DNA from 4 places in the Paenibacillus sp. Dod16 genome. Region 2 is predicted to be linked to each of the others. Evidence: a T-box and tRNA genes for the amino acid it is inferred to sense, from the RefSeq annotation. Region 2 holds a T-box; the other regions hold tRNA genes.
What was found. The T-box of region 2 lies ahead of leuS (leucine--tRNA ligase). A T-box ahead of a tRNA ligase gene usually reads a tRNA of that ligase, here a tRNA-Leu.
Positions count from the first base shown of each region.

Region 1: it has a tRNA-Leu gene. The T-box ahead of leuS (leucine--tRNA ligase) is inferred to sense a tRNA for this amino acid. The anticodon was not compared.
Region 3: it has a tRNA-Leu gene. The T-box ahead of leuS (leucine--tRNA ligase) is inferred to sense a tRNA for this amino acid. The anticodon was not compared.
Region 4: it has a tRNA-Leu gene. The T-box ahead of leuS (leucine--tRNA ligase) is inferred to sense a tRNA for this amino acid. The anticodon was not compared.

Region 1 is NZ_JBNDYG010000003.1:163,769-169,415, forward strand. It holds gene ACPV3A_RS02815 (helix-turn-helix domain-containing protein) at 1-259, shown strand, start outside; gene ACPV3A_RS02820 (hypothetical protein) at 428-619, shown strand; gene ACPV3A_RS02825 (WD40/YVTN/BNR-like repeat-containing protein) at 719-1,444, opposite strand; tRNA gene ACPV3A_RS02830 (tRNA-Leu) at 1,640-1,723, opposite strand; gene ACPV3A_RS02835 (copper amine oxidase N-terminal domain-containing protein) at 1,859-2,839, opposite strand; gene ACPV3A_RS02840 (hypothetical protein) at 3,092-3,352, shown strand; gene ACPV3A_RS02845 (GerAB/ArcD/ProY family transporter) at 3,347-4,468, opposite strand; gene ACPV3A_RS02850 (Ger(x)C family spore germination protein) at 4,483-5,647, opposite strand, start outside.
Region 2 is NZ_JBNDYG010000013.1:88,238-93,884, reverse strand. It holds gene leuS (leucine--tRNA ligase) at 1-1,967, opposite strand, end outside; T-box leader at 2,057-2,309, opposite strand; gene ACPV3A_RS12440 (AraC family transcriptional regulator) at 2,350-3,231, opposite strand; gene ACPV3A_RS12435 (Gfo/Idh/MocA family protein) at 3,309-4,382, opposite strand; gene ACPV3A_RS12430 (Gfo/Idh/MocA family protein) at 4,406-5,575, opposite strand; gene ACPV3A_RS12425 (sugar phosphate isomerase/epimerase family protein) at 5,601-5,647, opposite strand, start outside.
Region 3 is NZ_JBNDYG010000006.1:128,020-133,666, reverse strand. It holds gene ACPV3A_RS07760 (FixH family protein) at 1-44, shown strand, start outside; gene ACPV3A_RS07755 (thiol-disulfide oxidoreductase DCC family protein) at 56-481, opposite strand; gene ACPV3A_RS07750 (hypothetical protein) at 567-842, opposite strand; gene ACPV3A_RS07745 (zinc ribbon domain-containing protein) at 932-1,174, opposite strand; gene ACPV3A_RS07740 (organic hydroperoxide resistance protein) at 1,309-1,728, opposite strand; tRNA gene ACPV3A_RS07735 (tRNA-Leu) at 1,913-1,995, opposite strand; gene ACPV3A_RS07730 (helix-turn-helix domain-containing protein) at 2,098-2,460, opposite strand; gene ACPV3A_RS07725 (PAS domain-containing protein) at 2,638-3,282, shown strand; gene ACPV3A_RS07720 (alpha/beta hydrolase) at 3,403-4,980, opposite strand; gene ACPV3A_RS07715 (FecCD family ABC transporter permease) at 5,003-5,647, opposite strand, start outside.
Region 4 is NZ_JBNDYG010000003.1:68,376-74,022, forward strand. It holds gene ACPV3A_RS02350 (hypothetical protein) at 1-932, shown strand, start outside; gene ACPV3A_RS02355 (YqzE family protein) at 1,149-1,340, opposite strand; gene ACPV3A_RS02360 (N-acetylmuramoyl-L-alanine amidase) at 1,492-2,295, shown strand; gene ACPV3A_RS02365 (divergent polysaccharide deacetylase family protein) at 2,557-3,444, opposite strand; tRNA gene ACPV3A_RS02370 (tRNA-Leu) at 3,758-3,841, opposite strand; gene ACPV3A_RS02375 (hypothetical protein) at 4,023-4,442, shown strand; gene ACPV3A_RS02380 (carboxymuconolactone decarboxylase family protein) at 4,525-4,854, opposite strand; gene ACPV3A_RS02385 (hypothetical protein) at 4,924-5,142, opposite strand; gene ACPV3A_RS02390 (hypothetical protein) at 5,260-5,589, opposite strand.

The DNA.
Region 1 (5,647 bases), on a different contig from region 2:
GCCGGCACCTTCCCGCTTCATGAAACGCACCCTGACACGCTCACCCGTTAGCAATCGGATTCTGACAGGCCTGTGCATGGTTCATGACTTGTCGGTAAGCGATGTTAGCCGCTGGATCGGCGTACATCCCGGCACATTCCGCAAATGGCTGCACCAGGGCACCGTACCATCCGCAGCGTTCCAGGAAAAAGCGGAACAGTTCTTCCGGATCCCTAAATCTGTTCTATTTGCAGATTGCGCACTAAAGCAAAATTCATAATTAAAACTGCTGTTATAACGTAACCATACTTATGATTCCAACCAATGCTCAGCTTGCCGGGTCGATCCGGCTAAGCCGGGCTTGTTTTCTGTAATGGCATATTTCCAGACGATCAGGGAATACAAGTAACATTCCGTTCGCATCATCCAACAATTGAGGTGAGTGAGTATGAGGTTACGTCATAAGCAGATTGGCGCTGCACTGGGATTGCTCACCGGAACAACCATGGGAAGCGGTATTGGATTCCTGCTTGGTTGGCACTCCTTTAATCTGATCGTCCTGGTGGCCCTCTTCGGCTTATTCGGAGTTGCCGCTGGTCTATGGCTGGGCTCACGAATGATATTCAAAGAGCTGCCTTAATGAACGATATGATGTTTATCGTTCTGCCTCTTTCTTGCTGAGATTGGAGGCATAACCACAAAAAGAAGACCGGAGAGCTCCGGTCTTCTTTGTTATGAATCAGTTATGGGGTTTCGTGTTAACAACATACAACGATCCTGAAACAGCCTCTTCGTTCTTGGGAGCTCCTTCAGCTTCATCGGTGATAGCTCCCGTGGCAGGACTGCTGGCGGTCGTATCCGGTATATCCAGGTTGCTCCAGGTTTGGCCCCCGTCCTCGGTTTTGGCTTGCCCGCTGAATCCTGTTTCAGGCGAAATGAAATGAAGAAATCCGGCATTCGGCGTGCTTCCAATCCGAATCCACGTCTCACCGCCATCCGTTGTGCGGTACAGATCGTTATTCTCCATCACAGTCCAGGCCTGCTTGCCATTCAGTGCAAAGATTTGGCGTACGGTGCCTTTTGGCTGAGCCTGAACCTCCCATTCCGTGCCACCGTTATCACTAAAAGCAATCCAGCCTTCTCCACCAATCCAGCCCGAGCTATGATTAATGTGCCGGACCGCCGTCACATCTGCTAAATCCACATCGGGTTCAGCGGCCTGATTATCTGGAGCAACGTCCGTATCATTCTGTTCTGCGACCGCACCGCTTCCTGCGGCGTCGCTCCCTCCACCTAAATGATCTTCTGATCCGGAAGAGAGCTCTGTCTTCTGAGTATCCTCCTTCGAAGCTTCCACCGATCGCTCAGCCACATACCCCTCATCCGATGGTTGACATCCAACAGACAAACTCACAGCTACGAGCATCAACAAAATAAAGCCCAGCCCTTTTCGAGGTTTTCTCACAGGATCACACCCCTTGTATTCAAAATAACCCGCCAGTGACTTCTGCTAACAGGCCAAATATTATAAATCCACTCCATTCACCCTAAAGCTGAACGGTTCCTCCAGTTTAGTATAACGCGATTTCCACATGAAGAGGAACGAAAAAAGCTGTTCTTCAAGTTAAATTTCACTTGAAAAACAGCTTTGCTTCATAGATGCGGTCGAGAGGACTCGAACCTCCACGGGGGTTAGCCCACACGGACCTGAACCGTGCGCGTCTGCCAATTCCGCCACGACCGCATGTTATGTAAGTCGTGATCGAGTTGATCACCGTAATTAAGAGTATATAATGCACAAAGTTAAAAAGCAAGCATTTTTTAAAAAAATTGTCGAAACCATCAGACTTCATATGGTTTCGACAGAACAGGTCTATTCTCAGATCGTCCATTGATCATGTATCACGCCAGATAACACCCAATCCTCCCCATATTGTTCAAATACAAGCCGGAGGCTTTCCCAATCCATCCCCGCATAATCAGGATGAACTCCTTCGTAATAATACTCGACGATGACAGCTGCCTTATACTGGCTGCTTGCATTATTCAGCGTATTTCCTTCGCTCTTGGATTGGTTGTAACCGATCCATGGCGCAGCGGCAAAATCAAGGGTATAGACGAATTTATGATAATAGCTCTCAAAATTCATGGAGATCGGTTCTCCGCTGCCATCATACTCGCCCCAGCGGTATAAGGTGTCGTGGTTAAATCCATTCCCCAGCTGCTGCTTGCTAAGTGTGACATCCTTCTGCCGATCAACATGCGCATAAGGGGAGAAGGTAATCCCGTTTGGATGAGCCAGCTCGGCAAGCTTCTCAAAATCCTTGTTTTTCAAAAGTGTTATCGCCTGATTACTCTTCTTGGACAGGGCAGCTTCTGCCTCCTTCGGTGTGAGCAGCGGATAGATCAACGCTTCTTTAACCTGGTTATTCCAGACAACCTTGCCTCCAAGACCCTCTGCCGAGAAGCGGAGCGGGATATAAACACGTCCCTCCTTGAGCAGAGGCGGGGCATCCAGAGTTACAGCTTTGCTGTCCTTAACGGCGTGATTCTGTCCCACGGTGTAGCTTGTCGTATGTTTACCATTACTCACAATGGCCGTCTGCTTGGCTTGATCCCAGCGAACTTCGGCTCCCATCGATCTTGAAATGCCGCGGAAAGGCACCATCACCCTGCCGTTATGAATAAAAGGAGGCGATTCCAGCAGAAGCCGACCTCCATTCACTCGAACTTCGATAGGTCTGCCTGAGGATGTGTCCGCAGCCCAAACTTCTCGTCCATATGACATGTAACCGGTTATCCCTATCACTGCCGTCATGATACCGGCCAGCAGCCTTCTCACGCCTTGACGTTTCTTCATCACAAGCTCTCCCTCCCTAAGCTAAACTTCACTATCCATTTCCATTATAAAAGATCTATAACCCTTAGGCCCATCCATAAACGGCATTTTGCTATTCTTCTGTTCCTGTCGGTTCATATACGCCCCTTTTCAACGCTTGGTTCGATTGGATACAACTCTCCTTTGTATGTTTATTGAATAAACCCTTCATACTAATACAACATTGTCATGGATTGGCAAGTCATAAACCATAGGAAATGCGAGGAAGTAACGATGTATATCAAAAAATATGCGATCACCCTGCTGTTAGGTACTCTCTGTCTGTCTTATACCGTGCTTACAGATTGTCTGTTCGGGTTCCCATGGTACAACTTTATGATCAATTGGCAGTTCACTCTATTCTCCATCGTAGAGAAGCTGACGGTTACGGTGCTGCTATGCCTCCTGATCCTTCCTGATTGTTACCGAGCATTCAAAAATAAAAAGCCCCGTGATTCAAGCCAAAGCCCTGGAAACGCGGGACATGGTTCATGAACCGGAGCTAGAGTCGGACTTTGTCTTTCCCTTGGAGCTTGCTCTGCGAATCAAACCGATCACGACAAGCACCAAAGGTACAGCGATTGAAAATATAGGGAGAACCATATATAGGTGCTGGCTTCCTTTCATGAGATGCTCGCTATACGAACGGGAGAGAATCATCGAGTTCCCGAGCATGATTAAAGCGAAAGGATAAATCAATTTTTGAAAGGGAATGTTGAACAGCTCGGATGCAGAGATCAATGCGGCATAATAATACAGACTTATTTTAAAAAACACACCAATAATCAGAACCATCACGATCAAAATTTCCGTCCGCTCAATGAACTCCGAAATATTGGCTTTTCCGACCATCGTCAGCAGAGGAAAAACCGAACGCTCCGTAATATTCTCGCCAAGGACGGAAATGGTAACGGCAGAGGTTAGCGCCAGTATCATTCCGCTGAATAAAATAGCCAAATACCCTGCCTTAATCCCGCTCTTCTGCCGGCTCAGATGTGGAAGGAGGACCGTAGCAACAATCAGCTCACCATACGGAAAATGCATATTTTTTTTCAATACAGATTCAATGATCGGTTGCATGCCGTTGCCAAGGACGGGTAGCAGGCGATCGACTTCCACGATCGCGGAAAATACGATAACCAGAGCGCTGAATACGCTGATCAGCAGAACAATCGCCAAGAAAATCAAAGCGGTGCGCCCAAGCACCTCCAATCCTTGATGCAGCACAAAAGCGACGGTCATCACCATGATCAAATTGACAATGAGGAGCGGGGTCTCCTTAAGGGCTGCCGATGCCATTACCAACAACCCTCCATCTACGATATCTCTGGAGCCTGTATACAGGTAAAACACGCAGTAAGATACTCCCACCAATCCCCCTAAATATTTCCCAAGCAATATTCGATAATAAACCGTAGGCAGATGATCAGGAAACATGGTGTACAAATAAGCATTCAGCGAATACATCATCGCCCCGATCACCATGCCAATCAGCAGCCCAATCCAGGAATCCTTACCGGCCTGCAGTCCCATGTTCACGACAAGCGTCGTTCCGAACTGAAATAGAACCAGCAACGAGAAGAACTGCAGCGGACTGATTTTCACCTTCACCTTTAAGCTCCCCTTTATTCGGTGTTCATGTTGTATTTAAAGGAACGATCTTTCATCTGAGAGTTACGCACAACCGATTTCACATGATATTCCACTTCCAATTGCGGAAAGATGACATCCCATCGACCCTTCATTTTGTGCCAGGCTTCTGGTCTGGCGCGTTCTACCGTTTGACCGAATTCGAGGATATCACTATTCGCTTCCTGACACTTCTTCACGGCTAGTTTCAGAATGCGACCCACCTCTTTATTAGCAGCTGCTTCGAGCGTCTTCATCGAATGCGGATTTCTCAGGTCGATGTCGCTCATCACTTCCCGGATCGAGAAGTTAGGCTCAACGAATATGTGGATAACGGGTTGAAGCGGTTCTATAAATTTCACTTCCAGCCGGGTCTTCGATCGCATGACATCCAATGCAATTTCGCCTTGTCCATGTTCAAGGCTTATATTTAATGGCGTTGTATGCATTTTATTTTTGATCCACACGGTTCCCCTGCTCTCTTCCCTGGTCATCCAATCTTTAAGCTTGTCTCCCTTAAAAATAGCCAGATTGGAAATAACACCCAGACCTGCACTCTCCGAGCTTTCTAGATTGGATTTCTTTACGGCTTGCTGGACATCTCCTTCGATCATGACGCCGTTAATGACAGGTCCGCCACCGGGAACTAGCAGATCCCGAATGACATCGTCTACTTCTACACGGAAGTTCTCGCTTAACTGTCTTGAGGTTAACTCAATCTTCTGTACAAGCGCGAAAGCCGTAATCTTTCCAATAGGCGTTAGTACAGCAACCACGTCTTCTGACTTTTGTCCTTCCGCGGCAACCAATATTTCGGTCGTCAATCGAATATCGGAATCACGGTCCAAATAATCGAATAGATCGATAATTCCGTTTCTGGCCACCTCGTCGGATATAACGATTAATCCCGTGTGGGCAAGCGAGATGATACGCGGTACTTTGCGAGACGTATTTCGCACCGCTTCGATGATCGTTTTTCCGGTTGCCTTGTATATGGATGTAGGTGTCGCTCCCCTGCCTGTTTTGCCGGTTATTTCATCCGCGATGATGGTCTGGAAGGAAATCATATATTGCTGCTCTTCTTCCTTCCAGTCAATGCCGATACCGGCGACAATGGCCCGCTTATTCAATTCAGTCGCATCCCAACAGCCCGTTATCGTG
Region 2 (5,647 bases):
CCTTCCACGATTTTAGGGTTCAATTGACCGTCGTCCCCGATAAACAGGCGCCATACGCGGGAGAGGAAACGAAACGTTCCTTCAACGCCGTTGGTGTTCCATGGCTTGGTTGCTTCCAGCGGCCCCATGAACATCTCGTACACACGCAGCGTGTCGGCTCCGTATTCGTTAACAATATCATCCGGATTGATGACATTGCCGCGGGATTTACTCATTTTTTCATTATTGTTGCCCAGGATCATACCCTGATTGACCAGCTTCTGGAAAGGCTCCTTCGTATCGACAACGCCCAGGTCATACAATACTTTGTGCCAGAAGCGAGCATACAGCAAATGAAGCACCGCATGCTCCACACCACCGATGTACAGGTCAACCGGCAGCCATTCCTTCTGCTTCTCCTTGGAGCACAATTCATCATTATTGCGTGGATCGATATAACGCAGGTAATACCAGCAGCTGCCTGCCCATTGCGGCATCGTATTCGTCTCGCGGCGGGCTTTCATGCCGGTTTCGGGATCTACCGTTTCCACCCACTCCGTAACGTTAGCCAGCGGTGATTCGCCGGTACCGGATGGTTTAATCTGATCCACATCCGGCAGCAGCAATGGAAGCTGATCCTCAGGCACGGTCTTCATCGTTCCGTCTTCCAGATGCAGAATCGGAATCGGCTCACCCCAGTAGCGTTGACGGCTGAACAGCCAGTCGCGCAGACGGTAAGTTACCTTCTTCTTGCCCTTGCCCTCTTGCTCCAGCCATTCATTCATCGCCTGGATAGCCTCTTCATTGTCCAACCCGTTCAGGAAGCCGGAATTCACATGCGCGCCACTGCCGCTGTATGCTTCCTCCTCGACATTTCCACCCTGAACGACTTCAATAATCGGAAGACCGAATTGCTTCGCAAACTCCCAGTCACGGCTGTCATGACCCGGAACCGCCATAATGGCACCCGTTCCATAGCCGGCAAGCACATAATCCGCGATCCAGATCGGCACTTTAGCGCCGTTTACCGGATTAATGGCGTATGCACCCGTGAATACACCGGTTTTATCCTTGGCCAGATCCGTCCGCTCCAGGTCGCTTTTACGTGCTGCTTGATCTTGATAAGCCTTGACGGCTTCACGCTGATCGGCTGACGTAATCTTATCTACGAGGTCATGCTCCGGCGCCAGAACGCAGTAGGTTGCCCCGAACAGCGTATCCGGACGGGTCGTGAACACCTCCAGATGACCATCGTAACCTTCGATGTCAAAACGAACCTCAGCGCCTGTGGATTTGCCGATCCAGTTGCGCTGCATATCCTTCAGGCTTTCGCTCCAGTCCAGTTCATCCAGATCTTCAAGGAGACGATCCGCGTATTCGGTAATGCGCAGAATCCATTGGCGCATCGGTTTACGTACGACCGGATGGCCCCCGCGTTCGCTCTTGCCGTCGATGACCTCTTCGTTCGCAAGCACGGTACCGAGCGCTTCGCACCAGTTCACCGGCACTTCAGCCACATAGGCAAGGCCGCGCTTATAAAGCTGGATAAAGATCCACTGGGTCCATTTATAATATTCCGGATCGGTTGTGCTGATCTCGCGGTCCCAGTCATACGAGAAGCCCAGAGATTTGATCTGGCGGCGGAACGTATCGATATTCTGCACAGTAAACTCGCGAGGATGTTTGCCTGTGTCCATGGCATACTGCTCCGCTGGCAGACCGAAGGCGTCCCATCCCATCGGATGAAGCACGTTGTATCCGCGCATCCGCTTGTAACGGGACACGATGTCAGTCGCCGTGTACCCCTCCGGATGCCCTACGTGCAGGCCTGCTCCTGATGGATACGGAAACATATCCAGCGCATAAAATTTCGGTTTGGATGATGAATCTTCCGTTTTAAAGGTTTTGTTCTCATCCCAGTATTGCTGCCACTTCGGTTCGATGGCCTGCGGCTGATAGCCGTGGCCGGTTGGTTGATTGTCCGTCATACTCCATTGCTCCTCCTTCACAGTCAAGAGGCAAGGCCTGTGCCGTTGCCCAAAAAAACAAAAAAACCTCATCATCCATAGCGCTGATCGCTAGGGACGAGAGGTTTGATTCCCGTGGTACCACCCTAGTTAGCCAAAGGCATGCTTTGCCTTTCACTCCCTTTGCATCCTTATCGCGGATGAGACGACGATGCTTCAGCGGCCGAATCTGCCGAAATACAGCGGCCGGGTTAACACCATTGCTCCGAGGCGAGTTCATTCCTATCGTCAACCGGTTTTCACCAGACACCGGCTCTCTGCATGATCGAAAGTGGAACGATTGATCCTCATCATCGCGTTCATATTACCGTTTTAATGTGGCTATTATACCCAAAAAGTCCAATCAAGTCAACGAAAGCTCTTCCCCGCTTCTGCGATAATATTCCGGCGTCGTCCCGACCATGGCTTTAAACATCCGGCTGAAATGAGCCAAATGCTTGAAACCTGCCGCCTGGCTGATCTCCGTGATGCTGAGATGCGGATGGAGCCTGAGCAAAATTTTAGCTTGGTTAATCCGCCGGTGATACAAATATTTAAACACCGTTGTTCCGGTAACCTCCTTAAACAAGGAGGATAAATAGTGTTTCGTAATATGCATATCGCGGGCAATTTGCTCCAGCGTCAGATCCTGCATATAATGTTCCTCGACGAACGATACGACATGCTGGACATGCCGCTCTTTCTCGGAGATGGAGTCCTGATCCTGTACAGCGTCCTGGCACCAGTCCGCGATGACGTACATCATCTCCTGAATACGCAAGGTCATCCGTTCCTGGCGAAAACCGGCCGTGGATGCCGAGAGGCGATGTATATCGGCCAACATGCCTTCGAATTCGTCCCGATTGGTCCCTGTCAGTGTCATGCGATGATTTCGCAGCGATTCGAAGGGATCCAGCAATATCGATTTGGCCGTCTCCGAAAGCCCTTTGCAGATCCAGGCCGGATCGAAATGCAGAATGCTTCTGACGTATCTGGAATCGGGCTCAACATTCGGACAATGGAGCGTAAGCCCGTTCATCAGGAGCAGATCCCCCGGTTTCAGGGTGAAAACGGAATCGCCGATCAAATAAGTGCAGCGTCCTTCATGGAAATAATAAATTTCATAAAAAGCATGCGAGTGAAACTGCCCTCCCGACAGCGGCTGTTCATTGTAATAGGTCAGATCAAACGGCGCTTGCAGCTGCATGCGGTCAAAACCTGGCATCATATCGACAGATGAGGTCATCTAGAGAATCGCCCCTTTAGCGATTTTGGAGTTATATAACCCACAACGTAACGGGGTTTTCTCTATTATAAATGATTTTATGGAATGCGCACGGCCTCATTTTGGGCGATGACGCACAATTCTCCGGCTTTGAAGGCATGCTCCTGGGACATGGCATGCTCCGTGCGTTCCAGACAATCCAGGATAAGCTCCCCGAAGAATGGATAGCCCACCTTGCCTTGAAGCTCCATATGAAATTCTCCCTCGCCATTAACCAGGTACAGATGATCACCCTGCGGATGCCTGGCGATATCGATGTATTTGCGAAGCTCGATGTATCCTTCCGTCCCCAGAATAAAGGTTCTTCCGTCGCCCCAGGTGCCAAGGCCCCCGGGTGTCAGCCAGTCGACTCGGAAATAATTCGTGGCCCCGTTGTCTCCCACAAGCGTTGCATCTCCGAAATCCTCCAGCTCCGGGTAATCCGGATTCGCATAATTCCCTATCTTGCTGCTGAGCACCTTGGCATCACGGCAGCCCGCAAAAAACAAAAATTGTTCAATCTGGTGGGAGCCGATGTCACACAGAATCCCCCCGTACTGTTGATGACGGAAAAACCAGTCCGGACGGGAGGATGCGTTTAAACGGTGCGGCCCTGTTCCCATCACTTGCACCACTCGCCCGATCGCCCCGTCCTGGATCAGCTTCCCGGCATGGACGGCACTTTCCACATGCAGCCGTTCACTGTAATACACCATGTACTTCTTGCCTGTCTCCTCGGCTTTCGTGCGAGCAGCGTTCACCTGCTCCAGCGTCGTGAAAGGCGTCTTATCCGTAAAGTAATCCTTGCCGTGCGACATGACCTTCAGGCCAAGCTCGCATCGTTCCGAAGGAATGGCGGCAGCCGCTACCAGACGCACTTCCGCATCCTGAAGCACCTGTGACTCGGACGAGGCAACGGTTACACTTGGATAAGCCTTGCAAAAAGCCGCAACCTTCGCGGGATCTGGGTCATACACCCACTTTAGCGTCGCCCCTGCCTCGATCAATCCGTTACACATACCGTATATATGTCCATGCTCTAGCGACATAGCGCCAAAAACAAACTCTCCGGGCTTGCATACCGGCTGGGCCTTGCCCACCGGCGCATACAGCATTCCATTACTGCGGTCCATACCACGTGCCTCCTGATTGTGATTTAGTAGGTTCCAAACGTCTTGCTCATATCCACCGGCCCGATCTCCTTGACCGTTTTCTGAGCAGAAGATTGTGTGATCCGTTCCTGCAGCATTTCGTGATACAGGTCCTCGTTAAGAGGGAGATCAACCCAATTATCGGACCAGGTGGACAGATGCATGGCATTCGACAGCGTCAATCCGTGGATTCCCTCTTCACCGGGGGCAATCAATGGCGTTCCATGCAAAATAGCATCCGCAAAGTTCTGGATAATGCCGCTATGCTGCGGATTATCCCCCGAGATCGGCACCTCGCATTTCCAGCATTCCGGTTCGCCGAATCCCCCGGTATACTGCCGATTGAATTCCGGCTCCGGCACTCGGAGGCGCCAGAAGGTAAGCTTGCCGTCCTCGATGACGATTTTTCCGCGGTCCCCCGTCACTTCATATCGGTTGGTTCCGGGCGCTTCACCCGTTGTCGTAATGAAGACGGCCGTAGCCCCATTCTCGTATTCCGCATAAGCCGTCACATCGTCTTCAACTTCGATGTTCCGGTACTTGCCGAAAGCGCAAAAAGCACGAATTCTCTTTGGCATCATGCCGGTCGTCCACTGCCAGAGGTCCAGTTGATGCGGGGACTGGTTAATCAGGACCCCACCGCCTTCTCCCGCCCAGGTAGCCCGCCATCCGCCTGAATCATAATAGCTCTGGGACCGGTACCAATTCGTTATGATCCAGTTCATCCGCCGGATCTCCCCGAGTTCACCTTCTCCTATGAGCTCTTTCAGCTTCTTGTAGAGCGGATTACAGCGCTGGTTGTACATTATCGAGAACACCTTGCCGCTGGCTTCTGCCGCGCGGTTCATTTCTCGCACTTGCTTCGTGTAAACGCCTGCCGGCTTCTCGATCAGGACATGGAGTCCATGATTCAGGCACTCAATCGCCACTTGAGGATGGGCATAATGAGGCGTCGCAATGATCACGGCATCGATCTCCCCCGAGGAGATCATAGCCTTCGTATCACTCCATATTTTCACGTCCGAGGGCAGCGTTGCCCTTGCTTCTTCCTGTTTGGCCGGATTCAGATCGCATATAGCGCTAAGCCGCGCTCCCTTGATCCGCCCGGACGCCAGCGACCTGGCATGCGAAAACCCCATCCCCAGTCCAATAACCCCTACTCTTACCTGTTCCATGTCTATAGCCTCCTTCAAAAGTGACCTACGCGTTTTGTTTCTGCTCTGACCACAGCTTCATCTGCTCGGCAA
Region 3 (5,647 bases), on a different contig from region 2:
GGACCCCGACATTTCAAGAGGGTACGGCAGATCATCATCATTAAAGCAAGCTGGATTAGGACAAAAACCGGCGCCGAATCTCCGGCGTCGGAACCATGCATTCCGTCGATTGTCCGAACCACCGGTAGCGGTTCTTTGCCACCCAGCGGTACACCAGATTCCGTAAAAAAGGGGGAATCAGGATAAAAATATACGACAGCGGCCAAGGAAAGCGAAGACGCCGTGCAATCCGCAGAGCTCCCGTCGACCTTGTGTAATACCTCCCCTGTTCAATCAGCACCATCGTTTCCGTAGTATCTCCACGAAGCCCTCCCTGCCTCAACAGCTCCTGCCCAATCTCGGACTGCAGCGAAGCGAAGCGAAAGGCACCGGCAGGATCTCTCTTGATAATGAACTGCGTCAGACCCTGGCACAAATGGCACACACCATCAATCAGCACAATCGCATAGTCCTCATGATTATCGGTTGCACGATCCTTCATATATTTCCTGGCTCCCTTCAGGCCTAAAACAAGAAAAAACGCAGGAGCCCTCTCCTACGCTTGATCAAGTACGCTTATTGGTTTATTACTCAGCAGCTTTGTTCAGCCACTCGCCGTCTTTCATCTGCTGGTCGAATTCGTTCGAGAATTTCTCCATGCATTTGCATATGAAATCCTTACGACAAACCGGGCAAGGTACTTTCCCAAGTCGGCTAAGCGCAGTCAGTTTCCATTCCGGGAAGCGGTTATAGAATACGCGAATATCCGTTCCGTCAGCCGTGTGGATAATGAATTCGTAAAGCCCTTCTTTTTCATTGCTTCCAGCTGTGGTCACATTTGCAATCTGCGGTCTGTATGGCATGTTCATCACCCGTTTATTTTATTTAAATTCCCTATGACTGGTTTGTACTTTCTGGTACTTAGTCATATTAAAGAATTTTAGGGGTGATGTCAACCGAAGAACACATCCAGGATCGAGCCAAGCTGCCCCCTCTTTTTACCTTCTAATATATCCGGGTTGAACACTTCCACATATCCGCAGTTCGTACAGGAAACAAATAGGAAATGATTGTGCTGAATATCAAACATCTTGCTCAGCCCGGCCCCTGACATCGAGACCTCTTTCGTCTGGCAGTGATTCCCTCCGCATTTGCTGCATACAAACCGTTCCTCTATCATTTGTTCAATACTCATCTTAAGCGCCCCTTTCCAATTCATAGCTTTAACTGAAATACGGAGTATCATGTAAAAAGTTTCATATTCCGCATCGTAAGCCGACAAAAAAGGATGGCCCTCCATTTCAGAGGACCATCCGAATTCCTATATGGTTAGCTTACGCTTAACTCCACGTCGATGTTGCCTCGGGTAGCCTTGGAATAAGGGCAGAACGCATGCGCCTTCTTCGCGAGGTCCTCCGCCTGGCTTCGTTCGATTCCCGGCATTTCGATCTTCAGCTTCACCGCAAGCTTAAAACCGTCAGCGCCATCGTCCTTTCCGATCATGACCTGAGAATGGATCACGACGTCCTTGAGCTCGATGCCCTCTTTTCGGGCGATATGAGCCAGGGCGCTTTCGTAACAGGCGCCATAGCCGGCCGCAAACAGCTGCTCCGGATTGGTTCCGTCACCGCCCGGTCCTCCAAGCTCCTTCGGCATGCTTAATTTGTGATTAAGAACCCCATCGGTAGATTCAACAGAGCCTTCACGCCCTCCAATGACTTTTACATCTGCTGTGTATAATGGTTTCATGCTCGTTCATCTCCTTCATGCCCTATTATGGTCTCTACATGTACTCTTTAAACTTGCAGCACAAATTGAAACGATAATTGGGCAAACTCGCATAAGAAACAGCATGTCCCAGCTTGCCAAGCAAACAAAAAAGCCGTTTATCAAAGGAAGAATTCCTCTTGATAAACAGCTTCTTCATAAAGTATGCGGTAGAGAGGACTCGAACCTCCACGGGTATACACCCACTACCCCCTCAAGATAGCGTGTCTGCCATTCCACCACTACCGCATGTTATAAGGGATGTTCTGTAGCGAACATTCCCTATTATACTGTTCCGTCACACAAAAGTAAAGATCCAAATTATGGGGGGTCGCTTAGACGCATGAGCAGCTAGGTCTTATCGTTTCGTTTTTCCTTCCGGTATGCCGAAAACTCGATGTATTCCCGGATAAACTCCTTCTCATTCTCTGCCAATCCGGACATGATGGGAAGATCGGATGATTCCGGGTCCACTTCGTACTCCCCACGCGCTTCATTGACGCGGGTAGGGTTGCCCTTGCCAATAATCAACCAATCCAAGCTTACGGAAAAGAATGCAGCAATCTCAATCAATTTATTTGTACTCGGCGTTGTTTTCCCCCTCTTCCAATCACCAAAATTTCCTGTGCTGATCCCGAGGGTTTCACAAAACGCCTTCTTGGTCATACCTCGGCTTTCTATGAGATGTTCGATTCGTTGGTAAATAGACTGCATCAAACAACCGCCTTCCTAGTTCTCTTTGAAAGAAAATTACTTATGTACGTATTTTTCTCTTGCAAAACCACTTATTTACGTGTATAATCAAATATATATTGCCTAAATTATACCATAGTACTCATGGATCGTTGTATCTTTTACTCATGAGTCTATTCAGTATGAGGAGCGAGTCATTTGCCCTACGATACCATGATCACATCCTGGAATAATGCGGTTCATTCCTTGAACAAAGGATTGATGATCATTACGCCGGATGGCATCATAGACAAAATTAACGATCCACTCATTACCATGGCCGGAAGATATGGTGTTTCCCCTGAGTTTGGATGGCAGGGGGCATCTTTTTTTAATCTCGCTTCCAAGTCCCTGAGTCTGGCTTCATTTGGTCACTTTTTCCGTGAGTTGGATTTGCCCTCCGTAAGAGATGTTATGTTGGGGAAGCAATCTGATTATTCCTTTGAATATGCCGTACAATGGAACGGCCAAGAGAATTGGGTTTTATGTGAGGTACTGCCGCTGCTTATCAACAAGGACAGCCGTATTCACGGAGCTATGATATCATTTACGGATATTACGAAGTTCAAACGCAAGGAGCTGCTGCTGGAACAAGCGCTGGCTCACAGCTTTCCCCTTCCCGGGCATATTCCCATCTGCGCCGTATGCAAACACGTTCACCACGCGGAAGAGTGGGAGCCTGTGGAGAGCTATTTGGAGAGCCGCCTCCCCATTGAATTTACCCACGATATCTGTCCGGATTGCATTCGCAGATTATACCCGAAGTACTCTTCCATCCTTGATGATCCGGAGATACACGATTAACTCTCTGCCTATACACAGCAACGCAGAATAAGCAGCTTCATCATCCGGCTTTATCCCTGGATATGAGGCTGCTTATTCATGCTTATTCATGCTTAAGGCATTATTAAGGCATTATTCTCATTACGCGTTCACAAAACGAAGCAGAGGGCTTATCAGAGCAGGCAGCACCGAGACGTGGCCTTCTCCCTCAATTTCATGGAACGTAGTCTCCAGCACCTCATCATGCCCTTTGAGGAATGCATAGAGTTCCCTGGCGTCTTGAACCATGGACGGCTTCTCCTCAGCTCCAACATACAGACGCAGCTCTTTACGCTGTCCGCTCTGTTGTAAACGGAGCTTCCCCTCTTCCCACCGTTTGTACAGCGCGTAGTTCTTCCACCACACCGAGGGACAAGCCGCAATATACCGCGAAAAGGTCTCAGGTCTGGTGAATAATGTATACAAGGTGAAAAAACCACCGAGCGAGTGCCCGAACAGCGCCTGCTTCGAACGATTCACCGCGTATTGCCGCTCCACGGCCGGCTTCAGCTGAAACTCGATGAACATAAGGAATGCTTCGACGCCGCCTGTTTCCGGCCAATCCAATCCGTTAGGGCGGACCGGCAATTCATGGTCTTCAGCATATTCAGTAAAGTTGTAAAAACGCTCGCTGCTCACGATCGGACTGTCACTATCAAAGCCGATCCCGACAATAAGCGCCGAGGGAATGCCGCGGGGGGTCCGGGATTGCAGTCGGATTGCCTCCGCAAGCGTTCCGAAGGTCGCATTGGCATCCAGCGAATATAATACAGGATAACCGCCTTCAGGTGGTGGTCCCATCGGTTCGGCAATGAAAATACGGTATTCGCGGCCTGTGACGTCGGATTGCATGGACCATGTCACCGTTCCCGGTATGCAAAACAGAGGATCCTTTTCGTGGTAATTGCAGTTAGCTCGCACAATCTCAGATTCTTGGTCATATTCTTCCTTGACGAACAACCACCGCAACGCATCCGGAAATCTTCTGGCCATAAAAATGGGATCATGGGTCCCATCAGGATCTACCGCCAGTTGGAGCCGCTCGAGGCTCCCCCCTTGTTCGATCCAGAATCGATGCGCCTCGACGTTATTCGGATACATATGTTTCTGCGCATTGTTCTTATATGCGCCTTCCAACTGTCCAACGGACATATATACCCTCAGCCCGGCAGGCAATTCCCCCTGCTCCCTGATGTAACCCATAACCCCGTCATACCATAACGAAGCCGACAGCATCCCGATCCGTCCGAAGGTCTCGGGACGCCAATACCCCGCGAACATCGAGATCAAACCGCCAAAGGAACCACCAATGATGGCTGTATGTTCGGGCGCTGCGAGTGTACGGTACTGTCTGTCTATGTACGCCTTGATGACATCCGCCACCTCATCGACATAAGCTCTGCCCTCCCCGCCGAAAGGCGGATTGCCCTCCAGCAGCGGCTCGGCCGGCCAAGGCGTGTACTCACGGTTTCGATTTGTTGACGAAATCCCGACCAGGATGACCTCGACGAGTTGTCCTGCTGCAAACAGATGGTTCAGATAATTGAGACAGTCCGTGAACATATCTCCTTGATCCTGTACGTAGGCAACAGGATAAGAACGGTCCGACTCATGATAGGAAGGAGGCAAATACAGTGTGAGTTCCCTGTCCTCAACCACCAGCTGTTGATAACGATTCATGTGATCCTCCCGAAAGCTGCTTTTATTTTCGCATACGAATTAATAGATAGATAAAATATGGAACCCCAATCACGGACACCACAATGCCTGCAGCCAGCTCGGCCGGAGCGAATATCGTTCTGCCGATGAAATCGCCTATGACCACAATCGCCATGCCTGCTATACCGCTGATCGGGATGATATGCCTGTGCCGCAGTCCAACCAGCTGCCTCGCCAGATGCGGAGCGATCAGACCGACAAACCCGATGCTGCCGGATACGGCAACGCTCGCGCTGACCAAACCGATGCTGCATAGAAGCAATACATTTTTCTCCCGTTCAACGGTTACCCCGACACTCTTCACGCTTTCCTCGCCCAGCTGGAACAAATCGAGCACTTGAGAGCGGAGCCAAATGACAGGCGGCAGCATGATGAGCCAAGGAAGCATCGTGACCACGAACTTCCAGTTAGCGCTGTGAAGGCTGCCGGCCAGCCAAGCTACAGCCATCTCATAATCCGATGGATTCATTTTCAGCGAGAGGAACATCGTAATAGCACCAAAACCGGATGCAATCGCAATCCCCACAAGAATTAGCCGCTGCGGATCCAGCTTTCCGTTTTCTCTGGCGAACATAAATATGGCCGTAGTTGCCGCCAAACCGCCAGCGATACCGAACATCGGCATCAT
Region 4 (5,647 bases), on a different contig from region 2:
ACAGCCTTAGTCTGACTGGCACTCCGTTTACTGCGGATCATCACACATCAGGCGTTTCAGGGGTTAGTCAGAACAAAGCTGTAGCTCAGGTTCCTGGGAATTTGATGGACTTTGCCGAGGAGACTGTCGCTCAATTATCGGCCCATGCGCCATTTACGACATGGGACGAAGCAACACTCGAGTTTACACCGCTCGGTCCGGGCACGCACGGCTGGTTAGTCACGATTTCCGATGAAGGACTGCCGCAAGGATACATGATTATCAGTGCAGGAGAAGACGGCGGATATATCCTGAGTGAATACGGGATCGGCTCGACCCTTCCCTACAGCCAAGCGCCGCTGAAAGAGCGGCTCGCTGCGGAAGGCCTTGTGAAGGCTGGAGGGTCATTGCCTCAAGGCAGCACCGTGCGCAAGCTGTATGACGTGTCCCCTGTCTGGCAGGTCCAGCTGCCCGGCAAGAAGCCGGTTTATTTTAATGCACTAAATAGTGAAGCCCTACCGGATGAGCCCCAGCAGACTCATTCAACGACCAACCTGGTATCCGTATCGCTGCCTGCAACAGCCAAAGGACTCGTGACTTCATCCAAATCCAATCATTGGTTTGCCGGAACGCCCTCCATCACAACCGGCGACTCCGTGGATCCTTACGATAATCTGCTGTGGCTGACCACTGGAAATCTCACAGCCCGAAGCAGCGCCGATCTGCGGAATTTACTTAAGGAGCACTCCACCCTGATATTTAAGTCCGCAAAAGGCAATGCCGCCTACGGCGCGCCTTTTAACTTAACGGGCTGGCATCGATGGTCCTCGGAGAATCAGGAGAACCCGGCTGCGCTTTATGTTTCGGTTCCCTTGCGGAATACAGACACCCTCCGTTTCCTTCCGGCATCCCGTTTAGTCAGACAAGGGCAATTTTATGCCCAGCCGGAATAATACGGGTTTTCCCATGCCGTATAACATGACTGACAAAAGGACGCTGCCTCTTAACGGGCAGCGTCCTTTATTTCAAAACGGTTTATAAGTGTGCACTCAGCACTCACAAGGGTCGAAGCCATCCAGAAGCATGCTTACTCCGTGCCTGACATCGTGCGCGTAGGAGGCAATGCGCATGATGTACAAAAAACGATTTCATGTATGAACCATTAGCTGTTACTTCGTCTTTTTTTTGCGCTTGGTGGTTACATCCTCTTTCCATAGCGACATGGAGAACGGAATCATGCCGAACCACCTTGTGGTCCAGGATTCCTTCACCTTCGCCTGGCGCCGAACGTCCTTAGGCGTATCTATAAAATGAACCACGCGCTCGGTAATGTACTTGATCAATTCATCGCCGCTAGCCATACGAATCAACTCCTTTTGGTTTATCCACATCCCAGTATCAGTTTGCTCCATTTCGATCAATTCTAGACGCTCGCACTTGAACAGCATGATTTTTCCGCCATATGCACATTCTAAAAAAGCCGAAATTTTTACGTGAAAGAAGGGAGCCATCATGATTAAGACAGCAGGGGTATGGATGCTTCTCTTTACACTGGCACTCCCGAGTTCTGTTATGGAAGCATATCCAGTGAAGGAGCAAGCCATGACGCGTCCCGCGCATGCCGTTCATAAAAGTCCAATTTCGACAACCCGGCTTCTGACCGAAACGCCGGAATCCACCCACTCTTCAGGTCAGGAAATCGACCAGTCAAAACTAAGGCAGCTGCACCCTTTTGCCCATGATGTCATTCTGATCGATGTGGGTCATGGCGGAATCGATGGAGGAACGTCGTATGGTAACATTCTAGAAAAAGATGTCAACCTGGCCATTTCACGCAGACTGTTCATGCTGCTTCGCAAGGAAGGCTATCATGCCGTACTGAACCGCGATGCCGATTACGCGCTTAGCGATGACAATCGCTGGCATCGAAGCTCCTCGAGACATCGCCGCGATCTGTCGCAGCGCAAGCAGCTTAGCAGTGAAATCCCGACCAAGCTGGTGGTCAGCATTCATGTGAATTGGGGAAAGAACTCGTCCAAGCGCGGAGGCATCGTGCTGCATCAATCCGAGGGACGCAGCACCCTGCTTGCGGACACCATCCAGGAGCAGCTGAATCTGGTTTACCGCAGCAGCAATCACATCATGGTAGGTAAACCATACTATCTGCTGAATCAAACCCAAGTACCCGCCGTCATCGTCGAAACCGGCTTTCTCAGCAATATGGAGGACCGGAAATTATTAACCGGCCGCAACGGTCAAATGCAGATCGCTGAAGCCATTGCCGACGGGATTATCAGTTATTTAACGGCCCTGTAATTTGGGGCTTTTTTTTTGCTTATATAGGGTTCTCAGCCATATCTATTAAGACGCCTAGCATCGATCTCCGCAGCCGATGAATAAATGCAGCCTCCACATATGTACAGCCTTCCATACAGGGATTGGAATCACCGGATCCTTGTCTGGAAGGCTATTATTTTTTTTGGCTCTTCAAGATAGGGGCGGACCTTTGTCGGATAATCTTTTTAACGCCGGTTGCTTCACGGCATGCCGAAACCGACTCCGGTTCTGCTGCTGACACTAATACGCTGACAGCGGATTCGGCCGCCAGCTTGATCGTTCCCTAACCAGATCGCTGATACCCACAAACTCCACCTTGGCTTGCAGTTTCGGAATGGTTCCTTTCAGCGCTTCTGCCGTCCGGGTTCCATATTTGCCGACATGGCCAATTGCAATGCAGGATGTTCTCTCTTCCGCATGCTGTACCGCGGTCAGGAGCTGTTTGCTCACGTGCTGAACGGTATGAACATCATCCAGGAATATATCGTTGGCGATGGACGGCATCCCCTTCTCCGCTGCCAGTTTGCCAATCACGCTATGGTAGTTTGTCTTGCTGTCGATGAAGAACAACCCTCTCTCCCTGCATACATCAAGCACAATGGACATGACCCGCTCATCCCCGGTAACCTTGGAGCCCATATGATTATTTATCCCAACGGCATAAGGAACCGAATCGATTGCCTCCTCCATCCGTTCACGAATCTCCTCATCGGTTAGTGAACTTAGAATGGCACCCGGTCCGAGCCAGGAAGATCGTCCTTGCTTCGGCTCCATGGGCATATGGATGATGACGTCATGCCCTTGCCGATGCGCAGCTTCGGCATCCTTCACGCTTGTTGGCAAGAAAGGCATTACCGCCACCGTGATCTTAACAGGAAGACTCAGCATTTCCTGAGTCCCTTTCTGATCATTGCCAAAATCATCAATGATGACGGCCAGCTTATTAACTTTCGCCTCCTGATCAGGCCTGCCGCGTCCGGATTTTTCGTGCATTTCTTCCGTTTCCTGATTGGGAGGATCAGCAGCAGGGGTAGAGGCCACCCCTGCGCCATATCCGATCTGTGCTCCGTACACGATCATCCATATCGTACACAGCAAGATAACCAATTTTTTGAATGCCTTCCGCATGGTTACTCCCCTTCCATTCATGTTCATGCTAATCACACCTAACCGTATTGTTTGAGAAAAGGTATGTAAATATGTAAGAGTGATTGTATTAGCACAGCCCAGGCACAGAAACTTGCCGCCACCGTTGGATCGTCGGCTTTCTTACTCACAGCTGCTTTCTCCGCAGCTCCGCGGTAATTTTGAACTTGTCGGGTTGGCTGTCAACGGCATCGCATTATTTTGGTTAAAGTCTTTCATCCCGCCATCTAAAATCTCAACACAAAAAAAGCTCGTAAGCTGCTAAAAAGCAAGTTTACGAGCTTCTTTATAAGGATGCGGTCGAGAGGACTCGAACCTCCACGGGGGTTAGCCCACACGGACCTGAACCGTGCGCGTCTGCCAATTCCGCCACGACCGCATATCATGTTCATCGCTTTTAGGAGACAAGTCCTTATCAGCGGCGACAAGATATATAATATCACGCTGCACGAATTGAGTCAACACTTTTTTTGAACTTGATTAAAAACCTGTTTTTCGGTTAAAATAAGAACATAAGTTCCCGTTCGATAACCATTTTCTATATAAAGGCGGTGATGTTGATGGCCATACCGGCTGTTACGACGGAAGAACGTGCATTGATCAAGAGTTACCTGCTGCTGATGTTCATTCATAAGGTGTTTGAAAGGGATTGCCGAATCATTCAAGAGAGCGGTGTCTTCAAGAGCCCTCAATTGTATGTAGAGGTTGTGGGGAATGGCGCCAAGCGTGCTGCTGTGCTTCTTCGTGAGGTGAAGCAGGAATTCACCAAGCGGGCGATTAAGGTGTATGATATTGGACAGAACCAGGAAGGAATCCAGGCACGATATGCTTGTCGGGGTTACATTGGTTCGATGAACATTCTATGGCCATCCTTCCGTGAGGAGATGATGGACCGCATGCGAGCCTACCTTGGGCTGGTTTCGCCCGAGACCGAGTCCTCTGAGCAAGCCTATCCTCCTGCCGCTGTTTACGCCCGCTAAATCGCTGCCCTTAAACAGAGAATAACCGTCTCCCCACTGAACATGAATGTTCCGGTTGAGACGGTTATCGCTGACACGTGAATCAATGAAGATTATGCTGCACGCGGGTCAATCCCTGCGAGAGGGCATGTCCCGCACTGGCGGCAGACGCCACGGCTACAGCCTCCATAATCTGAGCATCCGAGGCTCCCTTCGCACGGGCTTCTTCCATATGATAGAAGGTACACAGCTCATTATTGGCAAACAGTCCGATTCCGAGCGCGATCAGCTGCTTTGTTCGCTCATCCAGTTCGCCATCCTGAAAGCAAACGCCTGTGAACTGATGATACGCTTCTGCCATTTCCGGCATGCTCTGCTTCAAATTCAGAATTTCATTCTTGTAAGCCGAGACCTTGTCATTGGACATTTCCATAACCTAAAGCACCTCTTCCACAAAAATTTGATGCGAGGTTAAGTTGTCCGACGAGTTCGAGATCTATGCCTACTCTTCGATCGGGCTTACTCTTGGTTCCTTTTTAAGCTGGTAGCTGTAACGGCGATCCAGTTTAACGACCCGCCGATTTCTGCGGCGTATAATGACCTGCTCCGGGTCCCAGGCTACAACAAAGCCTATAATATCATTGGTCTCCAAGCCGTCCCGGACAACCCGGACCAATTCGCCGGAGAGCCGAAGCTCATCGAGTCTTTCATCGCTAATCATCACCATACCCCCTTCATAAACTTAGTGCAAAAAAAGACCTAAATGAGATCATTTAGGTCTTTTGAATGCGTTGCGATATCGACAAACATCCCGACTAAGAGATGTTCTATATACCCATTAACGCTGTGCCGGCTCGATACTGTCATTCTTCTCGTACCAAAAATCCAGAACGGTTGAAGACATGACACGCTTCTCGATATATTCTACCTGCTGAGGCGTAAACTGTTCCTTCCATTCGAAGGAAACCTCCTCACACAATCCGGCAATCGTCAGCAGTTCTGACCAGGCAACATAGCGTTTGTACCAGAAAAACTGAGGATGTTCAATCATATAGGGATATAGATCATCAAACTCCGTATGTTTACAATCCAAAGCACGTTCAAAATGTACCTTTGCTTCATTCAGCTTCTCAATCAAAAACGGCTCGGTTACAGGTTGTTTCCCCATGGTGCTGCCTCCTCTCTCTTGCCTACCTCTTTATTATAAGCGAAAATCATGGAGGCGA